4 regions of the Alkalilimnicola ehrlichii MLHE-1 genome follow, and region 1 is predicted to be linked to each of the others. Evidence: predicted binding sites of a transcription regulator. Region 1 holds the regulator's gene; each other region holds the start of a gene.
What was found. Region 1 encodes FNR, which switches genes on or off when oxygen is low (the NO sensors DNR and NnrR bind a similar motif). Its sites were predicted from a motif close to TTGATNTANATCAA; they were not measured.
Positions count from the first base shown of each region.

Region 2: the regulator FNR is predicted to act here: its motif matches at 2,073-2,086, upstream of MLG_RS14430 (cytochrome-c peroxidase).
Region 3: the regulator FNR is predicted to act here: its motif matches at 2,705-2,718, upstream of MLG_RS04715 (OmpW/AlkL family protein).
Region 4: the regulator FNR is predicted to act here: its motif matches at 2,371-2,384, upstream of ccoN (cytochrome-c oxidase, cbb3-type subunit I).

Region 1 is NC_008340.1:359,517-364,731, forward strand. Features, by position in the region: gene trxA (thioredoxin) at 87-950, shown strand; gene fnr (fumarate/nitrate reduction transcriptional regulator Fnr) at 1,075-1,863, shown strand; gene MLG_RS01605 (Hsp20/alpha crystallin family protein) at 1,938-2,390, opposite strand; gene MLG_RS01610 (hypothetical protein) at 2,549-3,385, shown strand; gene MLG_RS01615 (ion transporter) at 3,401-4,267, shown strand; gene MLG_RS01620 (heavy-metal-associated domain-containing protein) at 4,383-4,583, shown strand; gene MLG_RS01625 (metal-sensitive transcriptional regulator) at 4,583-4,873, shown strand; gene MLG_RS01630 (heavy metal translocating P-type ATPase) at 4,895-5,215, shown strand, end outside.
Region 2 is NC_008340.1:3,242,692-3,247,906, forward strand. Features, by position in the region: gene MLG_RS14425 (c-type cytochrome) at 102-719, opposite strand; gene MLG_RS14430 (cytochrome-c peroxidase) at 932-1,891, opposite strand; gene msrP (protein-methionine-sulfoxide reductase catalytic subunit MsrP) at 2,109-3,056, shown strand; gene MLG_RS14440 (protein-methionine-sulfoxide reductase heme-binding subunit MsrQ) at 3,058-3,657, shown strand; gene yihA (ribosome biogenesis GTP-binding protein YihA/YsxC) at 3,704-4,324, shown strand; gene MLG_RS14450 (hypothetical protein) at 4,345-5,001, opposite strand.
Region 3 is NC_008340.1:1,032,993-1,038,207, reverse strand. Features, by position in the region: gene MLG_RS04730 (TRAP transporter permease) at 1-418, shown strand, start outside; gene MLG_RS04725 (gamma-glutamyltransferase family protein) at 456-2,042, opposite strand; gene MLG_RS04720 (NfeD family protein) at 2,295-2,672, shown strand; gene MLG_RS04715 (OmpW/AlkL family protein) at 2,779-3,432, shown strand; gene sthA (Si-specific NAD(P)(+) transhydrogenase) at 3,550-4,962, opposite strand; gene mtnA (S-methyl-5-thioribose-1-phosphate isomerase) at 5,016-5,215, opposite strand, start outside.
Region 4 is NC_008340.1:2,143,176-2,148,390, forward strand. Features, by position in the region: gene ccoP (cytochrome-c oxidase, cbb3-type subunit III) at 1-44, opposite strand, end outside; gene MLG_RS09555 (CcoQ/FixQ family Cbb3-type cytochrome c oxidase assembly chaperone) at 37-228, opposite strand; gene ccoO (cytochrome-c oxidase, cbb3-type subunit II) at 237-848, opposite strand; gene ccoN (cytochrome-c oxidase, cbb3-type subunit I) at 861-2,285, opposite strand; gene MLG_RS09570 (AAA family ATPase) at 2,541-3,461, shown strand; gene MLG_RS09575 (DUF58 domain-containing protein) at 3,461-4,432, shown strand; gene MLG_RS09580 (transglutaminase TgpA family protein) at 4,429-5,215, shown strand, end outside.

The DNA of each region.
Region 1 (5,215 bases):
CGGCCGGCTGTCGGTTGTCAACTCAATCTGTTATTCAGGATAGATTCATTTCGTCGGTAATGCCGATACACAATCCGGGAGTGCCTGTGACGAACTCACCCTATATTGTTGATATCACCATGGATAACTTCCAGTCGGAGGTGCTGGAAGGGTCCATGCAGCAGCCTGTCCTGGTGGACTTCTGGGCCGAGTGGTGTGAGCCCTGCAAGACGTTGATGCCCCTGCTGGAAAAGTTGGCGGAGGAGTTCCGCGGCGCGTTCCGGCTGGCGCGGGTCAACTGCGACGAGCAGCAGGCCATCGCCGCCCAAGTGGGGGTCCGCAGCCTGCCCACAGTCATCCTGGTATCACAGGGCCAGGTGCTGGATCAGTTCACCGGTGCCCTGCCGGAGGGGGAACTGCGCCGCTTTCTCGAGCAGCATGTAGAACCGCCGCAGGCCGATCCCCTGGAGCAGGCGCGCGAGCACTTGGCCGCCGGCGAGCCGCAGGCCGCCGTGCCCCTGCTGGAGGCGCTGCACGGGCAACGCCCGGACGACCAGGACGTGGCCCTGGAGCTGGCCCACGCGCTGATGCAGGCCGGGGAGCCGGATCGGGCCGAGGCCATCGTCGCGGAACTCCCCGATGAGGCCCGGCACGACCCGCGTTGCAAGGGCATCAAGGCCCGGCGGGCCTTCGCCGAGCAATTGGCTGATCTGCCCGGGCGTGAGGCCCTGGCCGCCCGTGTGGAGCAGGACCCGCGCGACAGCGAGGCCCGCCACGGCCTGGCCCTGCACCAGGTACTGGCCGGCGAGCACGACGCCGCCCTGGAGAACCTGCTCTGGATCGTTCGCCACGACCGGGCTTGGGACAACGACCGCGGTCGGCAGACGTTGTTGGCGGTCTTTGATCTGCTCGGCGCCGACGACCCGCTGGTGCGTCAGTACCGCAGCCGGTTGTTCCAGAGCCTGTATTGACTCCGGTGACGGGGCCCGCGACGTTCTGCCAGGCACCCGGCTTTGTACCGGCCGGCCCAATGGCGGTATTCTGTTGTGCAGATTTCATGCGGGCCGCGCGGCCGGCCGCCAGCGGGGTATCCAGATGGCGCAATGGCAGGGAGAACGGGTAGTGCAATTGGCAGGGTCGAGAGGCGCCTGTAGCGACTGCTCCCTGTTCAACCTTTGCCTCCCCAAGGGGCTGGACAACGAACATGTCCAGCGTCTGGATGTGATCCTTCAGCGCCAGCGCCCGCTGGCCCGGGGGGATGTGCTCTACCGGGAGGGGGACGAGTTTCGCACCGTCTACGCGGTGCGGGCCGGGTCGCTTAAGACCTATACCATCTCCCGCGAGGGTGAGGAGCAGGTCACCGGCTTCCATATGCCTGGGGAGATGCTGGGGCTGGACGCGGTCAGTCTGGGGGCGCACCCCTGCGAGGCCAAGGCCCTGGAGACCTCCAGCATATGTGAACTGCCCTTCCACGAGTTGGAAGAGCTGGCCCGGGCCATTCCGGCGCTCCAGCGTCAGTTGCTGCGCTTGATGAGCAAGGAGATCTTCCAGGACCACGAAATGCTCCATGCACTGGCACGCCGTAACGCCGAGGAGCGCCTGGCCATCCTGCTGCTGAACTTCTCCCATCGTTTTGCCCGTCGCGGGCTCTCCGCTACGCGTTTCCGCTTGCCCATGTCCCGCAGTGACCTGAGCAATTACCTCGGCCTGGCCCCCGAGACCATGAGTCGCCTGTTCAAGCGTTTCCAGGGGCAGGGCTGGCTGCACAGCCGCGGTAAGGAAATCACCCTCAAGGACATGGCCAGTCTGGAGCGCCTGGCCGGGCATTGCCAGGAGCGCCCCTGTGATCGGCCCGATCTGTCCCGCCCCTCAGGTGGCGGGTAGCGGGCGGGCACCCACGTAATGAGGCCGCGGGCGAGAACGCCACGCGGCCCCGGTTTACAGCAGGCAGGCCCCGCTTACTCCGACTTGACTTCAATGCGCTGCGCCGGTGGTGCCACCTTCTTGGGGACGGTGATCTCCAGCACCCCGTTGCGCGAGCGCGCCGCGATGTTGTCCGCGTCCACCGACTCGGGGAGTGCGAACCGGCGGTAGAAGGTGCCGCGGGCCCGCTCGACACGTTTCCACCCCTCTTCGCTCTCGGTGCTCTCGGACTCGCGGGAGCCCTTAATGGAAAGCACCCCCTGATCCATGCTGATCTCGATATCCTCCGGGGCCACCCCGGGCAGATCGGCATGGATGTGGTACGCCTTGTCGTCCTCGGAGATATCCACCGCCGGCAGCCACTGGCCGGCCGACTCGGCATTCTCGCCCTCGCCGGCGGTAATCATCCCGCGTTGTCCGAACATCCGGTCCAGGTCGGTCTGGATCTGGCGCAGGGTGGACCACGGGTCATAGCGCATGATGGCCATATCCATCACCTCCTAAATTCAGGTCATTACCATGGTGTCCCCAGGGCGTCGCCCTCATTCCTGTAGATAGGGTGGCGCGGCCGTTTTTCAAGTGGCGTACTGCCACAGTGTGCGTGGTAAGGTTTGCCCTCTGAGCGACGATGGGGACAGGCGCGGCTATGAGATGGCGAGTCTGGCAGGGTGTGGTGCTGGCGGCCTTGCTGCTGGTGGTGGCGGGGCTTGCCGTGCAGGCGTGGGCGAATCGTGAGGGCCGGCAGGCACTGGACGATGCGCTTGACGGCCTGCCCGCCGAATGGTCCGCGGACTATGAAGAGGCCTCGGTCAACCTCTGGACCCGTCGGCTGCATGTCTTCGGGCTGACGGTGGGGCACGAGGATCAGCCGCCCCTGCGGGTGGATGAGTTGGTGGTGGTGGATCTGGACCGCGCACACAGCCCGCCCCGCCACATGCGCCTGCGGGCGATAGGCCTGCACGGCAAGCCGGCGGAAGGGTGGCCGGTGCCGGCGGCAGCATGGTCGGATGATTCGGCCGAATGGGCCTTCGCCTACCGCTACGACCCGGAGGCCCGGTCACTGCAGGTGGAGGAATTCCGACTGACCGTGCCGGGGCGGGGCTGGGCCGTCGGGCGGCTGCACCTGACTCGCTTCGACCTGGAGGAGACGCTGACCACCCATGCCCTGAGCCTCCCGGAGTTTGAGGTGGCCGGGCTGACCCTGCGGTACCGGGATCAGGGCTTCTTCCGCCGGCTGGCGGATGAGGGCCGGACGGAACCCATGATTCCGTTGGTCCAGGGTTGGGCCGCCCGGTTTGATGAGCCCTTCTTCCTGGAGACCGCCGAGGCGGTGTCACTCTTTTTGCGCGATCCGGTGGCCCTGGAGCTGCAGGCGCAACCCACCGAACCGGTCCCCCTGCTCGACCTGGTGGCGATGGCCATGGTCAGTCCGGAGGCGATCCCGGCCCGGCTCGAGGCGCGGGTGCGCGCGCTGCGGGAGTAATTGCGGGGGTAGGCGATGAGCGAGCGGCAACCGGATTTGGTGGGGCATAAAGTACAGCACCCGGAGGATGAGACCCTGCGTGGTCGCCTGGCCTGGTTTATCGACCGGCCGGGGACGCAGTACTTTATCGTCGGCCTGATCCTGGTCAATGCGATCACCCTCGGGCTGATGACCTCGCCGGAGGTCACCGCCTACCTGCAGCCCTGGTTGGGCTGGGTGAACACCTTTATCATCGCCGCCTTCGTGGTGGAGATCTCCCTGCGAATCATCGCCGATGGGCCCCGGTTCGTGCGCAGCGGTTGGAATCTGTTCGACTTCTCCGTAGTGGCGATCTCTCTGGTGCCGGACTCTGGGGCCTTCTCGGTGCTGCGGGCGCTGCGCATCCTGAAGGTGTTGCGACTGTTCTCGATGGTCCCGCGCCTGCGCAGGATCGTCGAGGCGTTGCTCCGCGCCATCCCGGGGATCGCCTGGATCGCCCTGCTGCTGTTGGTGATCTTCTACGTGTTCGCGGTGATGGGGACGAAGCTCTTTGCCCAGAGCTTCCCGGAGTGGTTCGGCACCCTCGGGGCCAGCATGTACACGCTGTTCCAGGTGATGACCCTGGAGAGCTGGTCCATGGGCATCGCCCGCCCGGTGATCGAGGCCTACCCCTGGGCCTGGATCTATTTCGTAAGCTTTATCCTGGTCTCCTCCTTCACGGTGCTGAACCTGTTCATCGGCATCATCATCGAGAGCATGCAATCCGCCCACTGGGAGGCGGAGGACGCCAAGCGGATCGAGCAGGAGCAGCGGGCCCACGACGAGCGCCTGGAGATGCTGCAGTTGATCCGCGATCTCAGCAGCAAGGTCGACCGGCTGGAACGTCGCTCCGGCAAGCGGTAACCGAAGGGCGGGGCGCGGCTGTCGCTCGCGGATACCGGTTGACTGGGCGGGCGTGCTGGCCCTATTGTTGTCCCCAGCCCCACCCCAGGAGGGGTGAGTTATCCAGGAGGTTGCCATGAAACTGAAGGTCGAGGGCATGAGTTGCGGGCACTGCGAAAAGGCGGTGCGTGAGGCGCTGGCAGCGGTGCCCGGTGTGGAGGGCGTGGTCCGGGTCTCCGCCGCAGAAGGTGAGGCGGAGATCAGCGGCCAGGCCGAGCCCCGGGCGTTGGTGGCTGCGTTGGACGAGCAGGGCTTCGACGCCTGCGTGGAGGAGTGATGGCCGGCTGCTGCCAGCGGTTGCGTCTGGATGACGGCGCCCGGGAGGATGCACGCCAGCGGCTGCGTTCGGTCCGCGGCCACGTGGACGGCATCCTGAAGATGCTCGACCACCCGGACACCTACTGCGTCGATGTGCTGAAGCAGATCAAGGCGGTGCAGGGTGGCCTGGACCGGGTCGGGGGGCTGGTGCTTCGCGCCCACCTACGCGACCACGTCACCACGGCCAATGAGCGGGGTGATGTGGAGGAGATGGTCGAGGAGCTGATGGAAGTCCTCAAATACCGCTGATCGACGACGCCCGGAGGGCCGATGAGCACCGAAACCGGTAACGCACGGGGATTCGACCTGGGCGTGCAGGGTATGACCTGCGCCTCCTGCGTGGCCCGCGTGGAGCGGGTCCTGGGGCGGGTGCCGGGGGTGCGCTCCGTGAGCGTCAACCTGGCCACCGAGCGGGCCCGGGTGGAGGCCTCGGAGGGGCTGGAGCTGGGGGCGCTGCTGGATGCTGTCGGCAAGGCCGGCTTTGAACCGGTGGTCCAGGATCTGGACCTGACCGTGGAGGGCATGACCTGCGCCTCCTGTGTTGGCCGGGTGGAGCGGGTGCTGGCGCGCCAACCCGGGGTGATTTCCGCC
Region 2 (5,215 bases), 390 kb from region 1:
CACTGAGGCGGACCGGCCGCAGCCCCCGCGGGTTCAGATAGACCCCCGCCTTGGGGCCGGATTGACGCCACCTGACGGGCGGGTGGTCACGCGCCCGTCGCTCAGCGGTGCAGCCCGGTCATGTATTCGGTGACAGCTTCGATGTCCTCATCGCTCATGCGCGAGGCGATGTCCCGCATCATGCGGTTGGGATCGGAGTCACGCTCCTCATCGCGGTACTCCCGCAGGGCCTTGCGCATATACTGGGCGTGCTGCCCGGCAACCCGGGGGTACTGGGCACCCTTTACGCCCTCACCCGCCGGCCCGTGGCAGGCCATGCAGGCGGCAACACCCTGTCCGGGAATGCCGGCGCGGTAGATCTCACGCCCGCGCTCGACCAGCTCCTCGTCTGCCTCGTGGAACACGGCCTCCTGGGCCTCGTAGTAGACCGCCAGATCACGGATGTCCTCGTCGGAGAGGCCCGCGGCCTGGGGGGTCATCAGCGGATCCTGACGATCACCGTCACGGAACAGCTGCAGCTGGTAGACGATATAGTCGGCAGGCTGCCCGGCGAGCGACGGCCAAGCGGGGTTGTTGCTATTGCCTTGGGCGCCATGACAGGCGACACAGGTCGCCGCCTTGCGTTCGCCCGCCTCGATATCACCATCAACGGCAAGGGCAGGCAGGCTGACGCCAGCCAGGATGAGGCCGGCAGCGGCCGCAATAAACCGGTTATTCATGGATCCGATCACCTCTGGATGCCTCCGGGCTGGTGCGCACTGATACGACTCAAGGCGCGGACTCAACCTGGGATTGGTTCTGATACTTGTTGCATGAAGGCCGGTGGCCGACGGATAAACGGCTGATAGTTATATCAGTCGCCCGGAAGGCGGTCAATCTGGCAGGTGTGGAAAACTGCCGCGCCCCACCCGCGGGGCGCGGCACATGGTGCTTACGGCAGGGCCGGCACCTGGAAGTCCGGCATCTCACCGGTCAGGGACTCCATGAAGGCCACCAGCTCGGCGACGGTCTCGTCGTCGAACTCGCGGTTCAGCATCTCACGGCCCATCACCTGAGTGGCCTCCTCCAAGGTCTCCACCCCACCGTTGTTGAAGTAGGGGTAGGTCACCGCCACATTGCGCAGGGTTGGGGTCTTGAAGGCAAACCGGTCGGCCTCCTCGCCGGTGACCAGGTAACGACCCTCATCGGTGGAGCCCGGCACCTGAATGCGGTGGAAGTTGCTGTCGGTCAGCGCGGGCCCGCGGTGGCAGGCGATACAGCCGTTGTCCACAAAGGCGGCCATACCGCGCTTCTGCTGGTCGGTCAGCGCATCCAGGTCACCCCGCAGGTAGCGATCGAACGGCGAGTTCGGGGTATTCAGGGTGCGCTGGAAGCTGGCCAGGGCCTTGGCGACGTTATCCGCTTTGATCGGCTGGTCATCGCCCGGGTAGGCCGCCGCGAACTTCGCCTGGTACTCATCGAACTCCTTGAGCCGCTCCAGGGCTGCGTCCAGGTCCATGGCCATCTCGATGTCTGCCTCGATCGGCCCCAGGGCCTGACCCTCCAGGTCCGGCTCGCGGCCGTCCCAGAACTGGGCCTCGAAGAAGCCGGAGTTGAGCACCGTGGGGGTGTTACGCTCGCCTACCTGGCCCTCGTGACCCACCGCCCGCGGAATGCGGTCGGCCCAGCCGAGCGCCGGGTTGTGACAGGTGGCACAACTGATAACACCGCTGGACGAGATGCGCGGCTCGAAGAAGAGCATCTTGCCCAGTTCGATCTTCTCCTTGGTCAGGGAGTTATCCGCCGGAATCGGCGGCAGCGCGGGCAGTGGCTCGAACCGGTCGGCATACTGGCTGTAGAAACCGTCTTCCGCACTGGCGGTGCTGGCGGCAAAGGCCAGAATGCAGCCCATTCCCAATGCCGGGATCGCCTTGCGGAGGTGTGTCCCCAGGCTTGTCATAGTGCGCCTCCTTATCTGTTGACGCTGGCGTGGTGAACCCCTTTGCAGAGCATCAAGTCAAATGCTCTGTAATTGTTCCAAAATGAAGGTACGGTAGGTATTAGTAGCTTACAACTGAGCGAAATACTCAGTTTTGCCGTCGATCAATTCTCTTGCTGGAGTGCCCGCCATGGCCCGCTATCGCTATCCGAAGATCCCGGAATCAGAGATCACCCCGGAACCGCTCTACCGGGCCCGGCGCCGGTTTTTCCGCCAGGGCGTCGGCTTGGCCGTCGCGGCCGCGGCACCGGGGCTGCTGCTGCGCCCGGCCGCCGCCTGGCAGGGGGCTCTGGACGAGGCCCCCGGCAGCGGGCTGTCCACCGACGAACCGCTGACGAGCCTGGATGACATCACCTCCTACAACAACTTCTACGAGCTGGGCACGCGCAAGCGCGACCCCTCGGACTGGGCCCATCAGCTCCAGACCGACCCCTGGACCCTGAGTATAGAAGGCGAGGTGAATAAGCCAGGGGAATTCGACCTGAGCGATGTCATCCGGCCGGATGAACTGGAGCAGCGCATCTACCGCCTGCGCTGCGTGGAGGCCTGGTCCATGGTGATCCCCTGGGTCGGCTTCGAGCTGCGTAAGCTGCTGGAGCGCCACGAGCCCACCGACCGCGCCAAGTACGTGGTCTTCGAGTCCATCCACGACCCGGACAACCTGCGCGGCCAACGTCGCGGCATCATCGACTGGCCCTACCGTGAGGGGCTGCGCATGGATGAGGCGATGCACCCGCTCACCCTGCTGGCGGTGGGGCTGTACGGCAAGCCCATGCCCAACCAGAACGGCGCGCCCATCCGTCTGGTGGTGCCCTGGAAGTATGGCTTCAAGAGCATCAAGTCCATCGTGCGCATCCGCCTGCAGGAGGAACGTCCGGTCAGCGCCTGGGAGGCGATGTCACCGGAGGAGTACGGCTTCTACGCCAACGTCAACCCCCACGTCGACCACCCCCGCTGGTCGCAGGCTCGGGAGCGCCGGATCGGGGAACCGGGGCGGCGGGAGACCCTGATGTTCAACGGCTACGAGGAGGAGGTCGCCCACCTTTACGAGGGCATGGACCTGGAAAAACACTTCTGATATGGATCATCAAAAGACCGCCATCCACGGCTTCCGTGTACTGGTCCTGGTGGCGTGCGCCACGCCGGCCCTGTGGCTGGTCTGGGCCTGGTTCAACGCCGGATTGGGGGCGAACCCGGCGGAGGCCGTGGTCCACTTCACCGGCCGCTTCGGGCTGGCGCTGCTGCTGGCCACCATCGCCTTGGGGCCCGCCTTCCGACTCAGCGGCTGGGTGGGGTTCATGGTCGCCCGCCGGCAGTTGGGGCTTTGGGCCTTCTTCTGGCTGGTGGCCCACGCCCTGGCCTGGATGGGGTTGGATCAGTACTGGGACTGGCCCTGGATCTGGCAGGACCTGTGGGGGCTGGAGTACATCCGCTACGGACTGGCGGGCCTGGTACTGCTCGTGCCCCTGGCCCTGACCTCCTTCCGGGCCGCCCAGCAGGCCCTAGGCAGGAGCCGCTGGCAGTGGTTGCACCGGCTGGTCTACCTGTCCGCGGCGCTGGGGGTGGTGCACTTCTGGATTCTCACCCGGGCCGATTACCGGGATGTGGTGATCTACGGGGCCGTGCTGGCCGCCCTCGCCGCCTTCCGCCTCGGCTGTGCGGTCGTGGACCGGCGCTGATGAGGATCGGCTTGGCGCCCGCGGCGGGCTGGGGGACAATGGCCCCATGAATCCGATCTATTTCCAGGCCCGCTTTCTCACCAGTGCGCCGGACCTGCGCCGCATGCCGCCCGACCAGGGCCGGGAGGTAGCCTTCGCCGGCCGCTCCAACGTGGGCAAGTCGAGCGCCATCAACACCCTGACCAATCAGAAGTCGCTTGCCCGTACCAGCAAGACCCCGGGCCGCACCCAGTTGATCAACGTCTTCCCGATCACCGACGAGGCGGCGTTGGTGGACCTGCCCGGCTACGGCTACGCCAAGGTGCCCGCCGCCGTGCGCCGGCGTTGGGATCAGGTGCTGCCGGAGTATCTGGCCGGCCGCCGCGCCCTGCGCGGCGTGGTGCTGGTAATGGATCTGCGCCACCCGCTCACCGACTTCGACCGCCAGATGTTGGACTGGTGCGGCCATATCGGGGTGCCGCTGCACGTCCTGCTCACCAAGGCGGACAAATTCAAGGCCGGGGCGGCGCGCAACCGGGGGCAGAATGTGGGCCGGCAGCTACGCGCCGAGTGGCCCGGGGTGACCTGGCAGATCTTCTCGGCCAGCAAACGGATGGGCGTGGACGAGGCCCACGCGCGGCTGGATGAATGGCTGGGCCTGGGCCCCGCCGCGGGGGAGGGCCGCTGAGCAGCCCGCCCGCCGGCGGGTCAGAATCGGTAACTGAGCGCCACCGAGATGACCGGATAGTACTTCAGGTCTTCCAGGTCGTCCTCGAGGCTCTCTTCCTCTCTGCGGACATCCTCGCGGAACTGTTCTTCCAACACCGGGTTGTTGGTGGTCCCGTCCAAGCGGACTCGCGGGGAGCCGGTGAACAGGACGCCGATATCGGACGAGAAGGACAGCCGGCCGCCGGCCAGCGCATTGCCCCAACCGATACCCAGGTAGGGGGCAAACCTGCGCCAGTCCACCTCGGCATCCAGACGCGCATCGTAGACGCCCTCGCCGATCGGCAGCCCTTCCTCCTGGGCCGAGCCGCGGAACTCGTTGCCGTTGTAGAACCCGCCGGCGCTGAGCCGGAAACGCCCCCCGAAGGGGTACCAGTCCGCCAGCACCCCGGCGCTGCGCACCTTCAGGGTGCCGTCATATTCAATGTCGTCCTCTTCCACATCGGTACTGTAGTCGAGCCCCGATACCGAGGCGCGCAGGTTGACCCGGTCACTCACCCCCAGGGTGCCCTCCAGACCCAACCCCGTGGTGCCGGCCTTTACGCCGACGGCGAACGGGCCAGCCGCATGGCCGGTACCCGCGCTGAACAACAGGACCAGGGCGAGGGCAATGCCCCCGACGGCGCGGCGTTTTTTCATATCGTCTCTTCCCGATAACGCGAAAGGTTTAATCTTTCGCATCATAAGCGGGTTCGCCATGCCCGATCCAGGGGTCAGCACGGCCGGGGGAAAACGCACAAAGAAAAGGACCCCGGTCCCTGGGGGGAGGGAACCGGGGCCAAGCTTGACCCGGCCTTGGGGCGAGCCGGGTGCAGAAGCCCGCTAGAAGAGGAGGGAAGCGGGCGGCGCCAGC
Region 3 (5,215 bases), 670 kb from region 1:
CACCTCGGTGGTGGCGGCGGTCACCTCGCGAATCGCCGAGGCCCCCTTCGTGCGCACCATGATCTCGGCGCTGGGCATGTGCGTGCCGCTACTGATCCTCATGGTCGGCGTCTACACCCGGCCGGCGCTGGTGGTAGAGCCGGGTTGGCCGCAGCTTCCCGCCTTCGCCCTGCTGCTGGTCGGAACCCTGGGGACCATTCTCGCCCTGCAGGGCCGCTATGCCCAGGGATGGCTTCGGGACTGGGGCACCCGCCTCGCCCTGGGGCTGCTGAGCGCGGTGGTGGTGCTGCATCCGGACGAGCGGCTGGCGTGGGTGGTGACCGCTCCGGTACTGGCCATGGTCTTCTGGGGCCTGCTGCGGGCTCACCGGGCCCTGCGGGCACGACCGCTGGAGGCGGCCGACAGCGCCCCCGCCTGACCCGCGACCGGGGCGTCGCGGCAGGTCCCGGCGCCGTTCAGAAGCCCACCGCCTGGCCGTCCTTGCGCGGATCAGAGCCGGCCACATAGCCTCCGGACAGCCGCTGAGCCACCTGGGCGCCACCGAAGCCGAAGGCGGCCTCCGGCGCGGTCACGGTGAGCTCATGCCCCAACTCACTCAGCCCCTCCAGAGTGCGCGCCGGCAATGTTGCTTCCACCGCCACCCGGCGTCCGCCGAGGACCCGCCAGCGGGGTGCGTCACAGGCGGTCTGCGGATCCTGGTCGAAGTCCACCAGTCGGACGCCCACCTGCACGTGGCCCTGGGCCTGCATGGGGCCGCCCATCACGCCGTAACTGGTCAGTGGGCCCCCGTCAGGCGTGGTCAGAAAGCCGGGGATGATGGTGTGAAAGGGGCGCTTGCGGGGGCCAACCCGGTTCGGATGGCCGGGCTGCAGGGTGAAGCCGGCGCCACGGTTCTGCAGGCTGATCCCCGTCCCCGGAATCACCACCCCGGAACCGAACCCCAGGTAGTTGGACTGGATATAGGAGACCATGCGCCCCTGCGCATCGGCCGCGGTGACATAGACGGTCCCACCCGGCCTCGGCACCCCGTAACCCGGGTCACCCGCCGCCTGCCGGTCGATGGTCGCGGCGCGCGCGGCCAGGTAGCCCGGGTCGAGCAGTGCCGCCGGCTCCACTGTCATGGCCTCCGGGTCGGCCACGTGGGCCTGCGTATCCGCCAGCGCGAGCTTCATCGCCTCGATCTGCAGATGCAGCCCCGGAATGCTGTCCGGTGCCACCTCCGGCATCTCAGTGTGCGCCAGGATGCCCAGGGCGATCAGGGCTGCTATGCCCTGGCCGTTGGGCGGCAGCTCGTGGGCCTCTACCCCGCGGTAGGGCAGCGACAGCGGGCACACCCACGCCGGCCGGTGGGCGTCCAGGTCGGCCTCGGTGAGCGCCGCGCCGTGCCGGCGCGCCTCGGCGGCGATGCGCCGGGCCAGTTCGCCCCGGTAAAAGGCCTCGCCGCCGGTCTCGGCGATCCGCTGCAGCGTGGCCGCCAGGTCCGGATTGCGAAAGCGCTCACCGGTGCGCGGGGCCCGCCCGCCGGGCAGGAAGGTGTCAGCGAAGCCCGGTTGCCGCTCAAGCTGGCGGGCGCCCATGGCCCAGAGGGTGGCGACCGCTGGGGTGACCAGGAAACCCGATTCCGCCAGTGCCACCGCCCGCTGGAACAGGCGCGCGAAAGGCAGCGCGCCGAAGCGCCGGGAGAGCGCGGTCCACGCCGAGACGGCCCCCGGCGTGGTGACCGAGTGCCAGCCCACCGGCGGCATGCCGTCGCGACCGGCGAAAAACGCCGGCGACCACCCGGCCGGTGCCCGACCGCTGGCATTCAGCCCGTGCAGTTGCCTGCCGTCGTGGACCAGGGCAAAGGCGTCACCCCCCACCCCGTTGCCGGTGGGCTCGACCACCGTCAGGGTAATGGCCGCCGCCAGGGCCGCATCCACCGCATTACCACCCTCGGCCATGGCCTGCAAACCCGCCTGGGCGGCCAGCGGTTGTGAGGTGGCCACCACATTGTCCGCCATCACCGGACTGCGCCGGGAGGGGTGCGGATTACGGAACCGCATGGCCACCCCCAGATGCCGCGGGCCGGCAGACCGCCAGCCTGATACCGAAGTTCTGAGCCGGAGCCATATCGCCTCCTGGAGCGTTTCCCGATTCCGACCCACGACCGCCCTGTGACAGGCGGAAGGGGTAAGGCTTACCCTTAAGCCTTACCCTTCGAGAGTAGCCATCGACGACTCAGGTCGCGACCGCGCTGGTGGGGGACACGCCAGCGGCGCACCCATCGAACGCCCCCTGGGGGAACTCATGACGCCATGACACCGCTCATCCGTTACAGCCTGCTGCAACTCCCGGGGTTGCTCCTTATCGCCTCGCTGGGGTGGTGGGCCTGGTCCTCCGGCTGGGTCAGCGCCGGCACGGCGGTGGCACTGTTTCTGGTGTGGCTGCTCAAGGATGCCCTGCTCTACCCGCTCTACCGCCCCGCGCTGGAACGGCAGGTGCCTTGCGGCGGCCAGGCCCTGGTGGGGCGGCACGCGACGGTGATCACGGCCCTGCATCCAGTGGGGCGCGTCCGCGTCGACGGCGAGAGCTGGCGCGCCCGGTCCGCCCACGGCGAGCCGGTGCCGGCCGGCAGAGGGGTGCGGGTGATTGACGCAGAGGGATTGACTTTGACGGTGGAGCCCATCGATTAAATACATCTTACATTTCGTACCTTTTTTGTGGTTTGCCGCGGATCAAGTTTCGGACCACCTCACACGCGGGACCATTTGCCTTGCCGCAATGAAGAGGAGGCAAACCATGTCCATGCGCAAACAAACCCTGACCGCTGCACTCATTGCCGTTGCCACTGCCGGCGCCACACTCACCACCCCGGTGCTCGCCGCAGGCACCAGCCTGGAGGCCGGCAACATCCTGGTGCGGGGCGGTTTCCACCAGGTCTCACCCAAGTCCGACAACGGCTCTTTGACGGCCAACGACATTGACGTGGACGTCGGTGACAGCACCCGCCTGAGCGGCACCCTGACCTACATGGTCACGCCCAACATCGGCGTCGAGCTGCTGGCGGCCCTGCCCTTCGAGCACAACATCCGCCTGGACGGCCTGGGCAAGGTGGGCAGCACCAAGCAGCTACCGCCCACCCTCAGCGTGCAGTACCACTTCAGCGACCTCGGCCTCCCCTTCCGGCCCTATGCCGGCGTGGGTCTGAACTACACCAACTTCTTTGACACCAAGACCAGCGGCCCGCTGGACGGCAACCGGCTCTCCCTGGACGACTCCTGGGGTCTGGGCGTGCAGATCGGCGTGGACGTGCCGGTGGCCGAGGACTGGTTCGTGAATGCCGAAGTGCGCTATATCGAGATCGAGACCGACGCGAAACTGAACGGCGACGATATCGGGACTGTGGAGGTCGACCCGACCGCGATCGGCATCAGCCTGGGCCGGCGCTTCTGAGCCGCGTCCCTGCCGCGCCGGCACTGAACGGGTGACCGGCGCGGCCGCACCCCCTGACGGGTCCGGGTGGCGCCCATCGGCGCCACCCGGACCCGTCACCACCTCTGACCGCCCTGCCTAACCCAGCCGGTTATAGCCGTTCAGCGCCGCCACCCGATAGGCCTCGGCCATGGTCGGGTAGTTAAAGGTGGTATTCAGGAAATACATCAGGGTGTTGGCCTCGCCGGTCTGGGCCATGATGGCCTGGCCGATGTGGACGATCTCGGCAGCCTGGTCGCCGAAGCAGTGGATGCCCAGGATCTCCAGGGTCTCCGGGTGGAACAGCAGCTTGAGCATGCCGACACCCTGGTTGGCGATCTGGGCCCGGGCCAGGTCCTTGAAGAAGGCGTGACCCACCTCATAGGGCACCTTGGCCGCGGTGAGCTCCTGCTCGGTCTTACCCAGCGAGCTGATCTCGGGGATGGTGTAGATGCCGGTGGGGATGTCCTGCACCAGCCGGTAGTCGCGTTGGCCACAGAGCATGTGCGAGGCGGCGAACCGTCCCTGGTCGAAGGCGGCACTGGCCAGGCTGGGGTAGCCGATCACATCGCCCACCGCGTAGATGTGCTCCTGCGCGGTCTGGTAATTGTCATTGACCTGGATCTGACCGCGGCTGTTGGGCTCAATGCCCAACGCCTCCAGCCCCATGTCCTCCGAGTTGCCACTACGGCCGTTGGCCCAGAGGAGGATGTCCACCTTGATCTGCTTGCCCGAGTCCAGGTGGACGACCACGTGGTCGTCACGGGGCACCACTTGGGTAAAGGCCTCGTCGTGGCGGATCAACACGCCCAGTTCCCGCAGGTGGTAGCTGAGGGCGTCCGAGATCTCGTTGTCCAGGAAGGTGAGCAACCGCTCCCGGGTGTCGATCAGGTCCACCTTGACCCCGAGCCCGCGGAAGATGGAGGCGTACTCGCAGCCGATCACGCCGGCGCCGTAGATGGCGATGGTGCGGGGGGTGTGATCCAGGGAGAGGATCTTGTCGCTGTCGCACACCCGGGGGTGGTCGAAGGGCACCCCCTCCGGGCGGTAGGGCCGGGAGCCGGTCGCGATCAGAAAGTGCCCGGCGCGCAGGCGCAGCACCTTGCCCTCGGCACCGTGCACCTCCACCGTGTGGGCGTCCAGAAACCGGGCCCGGCCGTGCAGCACCGGGATCTCGTTGCGACTGTAGTAACCGGCGCGCAGGTTCACCTGCCGGTTGATCACCCGCTCCGCGAACTTCAACACCCGGGGGAACGACAGCCGCTTGGGCGCGGCCACGTCGTGGAACAGCGGATTGGTGTTGTACTCCATCATGCGCCGGACGTTGTGGCGCAGCGCCTTGGAGGGGATCGTCCCCCAGTGGGTACAGCCCCCACCCACCTCGCCGTGGCTCTCCACCACCACCACGTCCCTGCCGCTTTTCGACAGGGCCAGTGCCGCGCCCTCGCCGCCGGGACCGCTGCCGATCACCACCGCGTCGTAGTGCTGTTCCTTCACCGCGCCTCCTACCATTGCACCGGGCTCCTGCCCTTGCAGTGTAGTCACCCGGTACCGGCGGGTAATGTTCAACCGTTGATCAGCGCCCGCACCCCAGCACCTCCAAAATCGGTAACCACCCCTCGCTCAGTGACCAGCACATCGATCAGCTCCGCGGGGGTCACGTCGAACACCGGGTTCCAGGCCCCGGCGCCCTCGGCCGCCACCCGACGGTCGCCGAGCCAGAGCAGCTCCTCCGGCGGGCGCTCCTCGATGGGGATGCGGTCGC
Region 4 (5,215 bases), 1.5 Mb from region 1:
GCTAGAACCAGGACGATGACCCACCAATGCCAGAAGCTACTCATGGCGATTATCCTCGTTACGCTTGTTCTGTTCGCGCTCGTCAACCTGCGGCTGGTCGTCCTCGTCCAGGGCGAGGCGCGCCGCCTCGTCGAAGTCCTTCTTCTTGCGCGGGTGGTAGGCCCACCAGACCACGCCTAGGAAGAGGATGACCAGCAATGCAGTTGCGATGCCGTGAATCGTGCCCATTGATCGCCTCAGCGGGTCCGCTCGATGGCGGTACCGAGCCCTTGCAGGTAGGCGATAACGGCATCCATCTCCGTCTTGCCCTCCAGCTCATCGGCCGCCGACTCAATCATGTCGTCGTTATACGGCACGCCCAAGAAGCGCTGCTGCATCCGCATGCGGTGCGCCACCTGTTCACCATTGAGCTCCCGCGCCGCCAGCCAGGGATAGGCCGGCATGTTGGAGTTGGGCAGCACGTCACGCGGGTTCATCAGGTGGACCCGATGCCACTCATCGGTGTAGCGGCCACCGACCCGGTGCAGGTCAGGACCGGTCCGCTTCGAGCCCCACTGGAACGGCCGGTCGTAGACGAACTCACTGGCCAGGGAATAGTGGCCGTAGCGTTCGGTCTCGGCCCGGAATGGCCGCACCATCTGGGAGTGACAGTTGTAGCACCCTTCGCGCACGTAGATATCACGGCCCGCGAACTCAAGGGGCGGATAGGGTTCCACCCCCTCGTGCGCCTGCGTGGTCTCGTTCAGGAAGAACAGGGGCACGATCTGCACCAGACCGGCCACACTGATGACCAGAACAATAAACACGGCAAGCACACCAACGTTTTTCTCGACTACCTCGTGATTCATCCCGCTCCCTCCTTACGCGGTCTGACCAGCAGCACTGGGGGCCGGCTCACGGCTCGGCGCGCTGGTCACCGTCTTGTAGACGTTATACGCCATCAGGAACATGCCGATGAGGAACATGACCCCACCCAGCAGGCGCACCATGTAGTACGGGTAGGTGGCCACCAGCACCTCGGAGAAGGTGTAGGTGAGCGTCCCGTCCTCGTTGACGGCGCGCCACATGAGCCCCTGCATGACGCCGGCGATCCACATGGAGGCGATGTAGAGCACGGTACCGATGGTGGCGATCCAGAAGTGCCACTCGATCATTTTGGTGCTGTACATGCCCTCGCGGCCGAAGACACGAGGAATGAGGGCGTAGATGGAACCGAAGGTGATGAACGCCACCCAGCCCAGGGCACCGGAGTGCACGTGACCCACCGTCCACTCGGTGTAGTGGGAGAGTGCGTTCACCGTCTTGATGGACATCATCGGCCCTTCGAAGGTGGACATACCGTAGAAGGACAGCGAGACGATGAGGAACTTGAGGATCGGATCGGTACGCAGCTTATGCCAGGCACCGGAGAGGGTCATGATGCCGTTGATCATGCCACCCCAGGAGGGGGCCAGCAGGATCAGCGAGAAGACCATGCCCAGGGACTGCACCCAGTCCGGCAGCGCGGTGTAGTGCAGGTGGTGGGGGCCGGCCCACATGTAAAGGGAGATCAGCGCCCAGAAGTGCACGATGGACAGGCGGTAGGAGTAGATGGGCCGCCCGGCCTGCTTAGGCACGAAGTAGTACATCATGCCCAGGAAACCGGCCGTCAGGAAGAAGCCCACCGCGTTATGGCCATACCACCACTGCACCATGGCGTCCACCGCCCCGGAGTAGATCGGGTAGGACCACATGGGGCCCACCGGGATCACCAGGTTGTTGACAATGTGCAGGACCGCGATCGTCAGGATGAAGGCACCGAAGAACCAGTTGGCCACGTAAATATGCTTGACCTTCCGGATGGCAATGGTGCCGAAGAAGTTGATGGCGTAGGCCACCCACACCAGGGCGATCAGCAGGGCGATGGGCCACTCGAGCTCGGCGTACTCCTTGCCCATGGTGAAGCCCAACGGCAACGAGACCGCTGCGGCGACGATCACCGCCTGCCAACCCCAGAAGGTGAAGGCGGACAGCTTGTCGGAGAGCAGACGTACCCCGCAGGTACGCTGCACACAGTAGTAGGAGGTGGCAAAGAGCGCCGAGCCCCCGAAGGCGAAGATAACGGCATTGGTATGAAGTGGCCGCAACCGACTGTACGTCAGCCACGGGTGGTCGAAGTTTAGCGCCGGCCAAATCAGCTGCGCCGCGATCAGAACGCCAACCGCCATACCGACCACGCCCCAGACGACGGTCATTATGGCGAACTGGCGCACGACTTTTTCATTGTAGGTTGTGCTGGTGTCCATAGCTCCAGATCCGCAAGGTGGTTTGAGATGGATTCAGGCGATCCTCCACGGGATTGGATTATCCGGGTCCGACAACAAGGCCGCCTTGATACAGGTCAATACCGGCCGGAACCGTGACAACATGCCACACTCCAGTGTGAACCGGGGTGGGAACTCGCAGCGAAGTGGCCCTGTCTGAATAAAAATTTGTTTGCAACCAATTCGCAGCCCCGCCACGATGAACCCACCGGGACACCGGCTCGGGAGGCCGCACGCTTGCAACAGGACATCCGTCACTTTCTCGCCGCCACCAATGAGATCATCCTCGGCAAGGCGCACCAAGTACGGCTGGCCCTGGTCTGTCTGATCGCCCGCGGCCACCTGCTCATCGAGGACCTGCCCGGCGTCGGCAAGACGACTCTGGCCCAGGCGCTGGCGCGTTTGCTGGGGCTGGATTTCCAGCGAATCCAGTTCACCAGCGACCTCCTGCCCGCCGACATCATCGGTGCGACCGTCTACGAAAAGGACAGCGGCCGCTTCCGCTTCCACCCGGGGCCGGTCTTCACCTCCCTGGTGCTGGCCGATGAGGTCAACCGCGCCACACCCAAGGCCCAGAGCGCCCTGCTCGAGGCCATGGCGGAACGCCAGGTCAGCGTTGAGGGTGAGACCCGCGCCCTACCCGACCCCTTTTTCGTGATCGCCACCCAAAACCCGGACTCGCAACTGGGCACCTTCCCGCTGCCGGAGTCCCAACTGGACCGCTTTCTCATGCGCCTGAGCCTGGGCTATCCGGGGCACGACGCTGAGCGGGCCCTGTTGCGCGGCACAGAGCGCAGGGACCTGCTGCACCGCATCGACACCCCGGCCCTCAGCCCCGAGCAGCTGCGGGAGCTGCAAACCGCCGCGCCGAGGGTGCATGCCTCCGACGCCCTGCTGGACTACCTTCAGGCCCTGTTGCGCCATACCCGAGAGTGCGGGCGCTTCCGGCACGGCCTCTCCCCCCGGGCCGGCCTGGCACTGCTGCGCACGGCCCAGGCCTGGGCCCTGGTGGACGACCGTGGCGCGGTGCTGCCCGAGGATATCCAGGCAGTCTTCGTCCCGGTGGCCGGTCACCGCCTGGAACCGCGCGAAGAGGGGGGCGGACAGGCCCATGAGGACCTGGTCCGGGACAGCCTGGAGCAGGTGACCATCCCCTGATGTCCGTCCGGCACCGGCTCCACTCAGGCCTGCTGCGGCTGCCCCGACGCCGTGGGGAGAGCACCTCCGACCGCCTTACCCTCGATTATCGGCGGATCTTCATCCTCCCCAGCCGCTACGGCCTGTTTTTGACTTTGGTGGCGGCTCTGGTCTGGCTCGGCGGGGTGAATTACACGAATAACATGGTGCTCCTGCTCTCCTTTCTGCTGATCGGGCTGATCGTGGTGAGCATCCACCATACCTTCCGCAACCTGCACCGCCTCATGCTCCTGGCCGGGCCGGCGGACGCCGTCTTTGCCGGCCAGACGTTGCACTTCCCGGTAACCGCCCACAACCCCACCCGACATGGCAAGCCGGCGCTCACCCTGGTGGGCGGCGAGGGCCAGCAGACAGCCGATCTGCCCCCCGGCGGGAGCGTACGCTGGTGGCTGCCGGTGCCCACCCACCGGCGCGGCTGGCAGACCCTGCCGCGGTTCCGAGTGCACAGTCGGTTTCCCACCGGGCTCTTCGTGGCCTGGGCGCTGCCCGCACCGCGCCAGCGCGCGCTGGTCTATCCCACCCCCGAGCACGGTGCGGTGCCCCCACCCCCACACAGCGCCGGGGGCCACCAAGGCGAACGTCACGGTGAGGGGGACGACGATTTCCGTGGCCTGCGCCGCTACCAGGCCGGCGACCCCAAGGGTCACATCGCCTGGAAGCGGCTGGCCCGCGGCGAGGAGCACCTGCACACCAAGCAATTCTCCGGCGCCGCCGGCGCCCCGCGCTGGCTGGATGAGCGGGCCATTGACCCCCACCTGGACCCGGAGGCGCGCCTTGCCCGGCTCTGTCGCTGGGTGGTTGACCTGGACCGGGCCGGCCACCCCTACGGCCTGCGGCTCGGTCACCTGCGGATCGCGCCGGGCCGGGGTGAGGCCCACCGCCATGCCTGCCTGCGTGCCCTGGCCCTGTACGACCCGGACGCCCGTCAATGAGCGGAACAGCGCACCCGCCGACCCCGCTGCCCCGCCAGGCCCAGGCCTGGCTGCTGGCCACCCTCGCACTGGTGGCTGCCGCCCACGCCCCCCACCTGCCCTGGTGGCTTAGCCTGGGGGCGCTGGCCTGCGGACTGTGGTGCTGGCAAAACACCCGCCAGTGGCGCCGCCTGCCGCCGCGCAGCCTGCGCTTCGGACTCACCCTGCTGGCAACCGGCGGGGTCTACCTGAGCTACGGCGAACTCCTGGGCCAGGAGGCGGGAACGGCGTTGCTGCTTGCCATGACGGGGCTCAAACTGCTGGAACTGCGCAGCCGGCGCGACGCGGTGCTGCTGGTGGGGCTGGGGTTCTTCCTAGTGGCCACGCAGTTCCTGCGCTCCCAGGAACTGCCCATGGCCTTTTACCTGGGCGCCTGCACCCTGGGGCTGATCATCAGCCTGATGGGGGCGACCCGGGAGAACGCCCCACCCCACCCGCTGGCGCATCTGCCTCAGGCGGCCACCTTGCTGCTCCAGGCCCTGCCCTTCATGGTCCTGCTGTTCTTCCTCTTCCCCCGCCTGGACGGCCCCCTCTGGGCCATGCCGGAGGATGGTGACCGGGCCCGGACCGGGCTCAGCGACCGCATGGAGCCCGGTCAGATCAGCGAACTGGCCCGCTCGGACGCCGTGGCCTTCCGGGTGGAGTTCGAGGCCGCGCCGCCCCCCCGATCCCGGCGTTACTGGCGCGGCCCGGTGTTCGAGGCGTTCGACGGCCAGCGCTGGCAGCCCGCCGACCACCTGCACG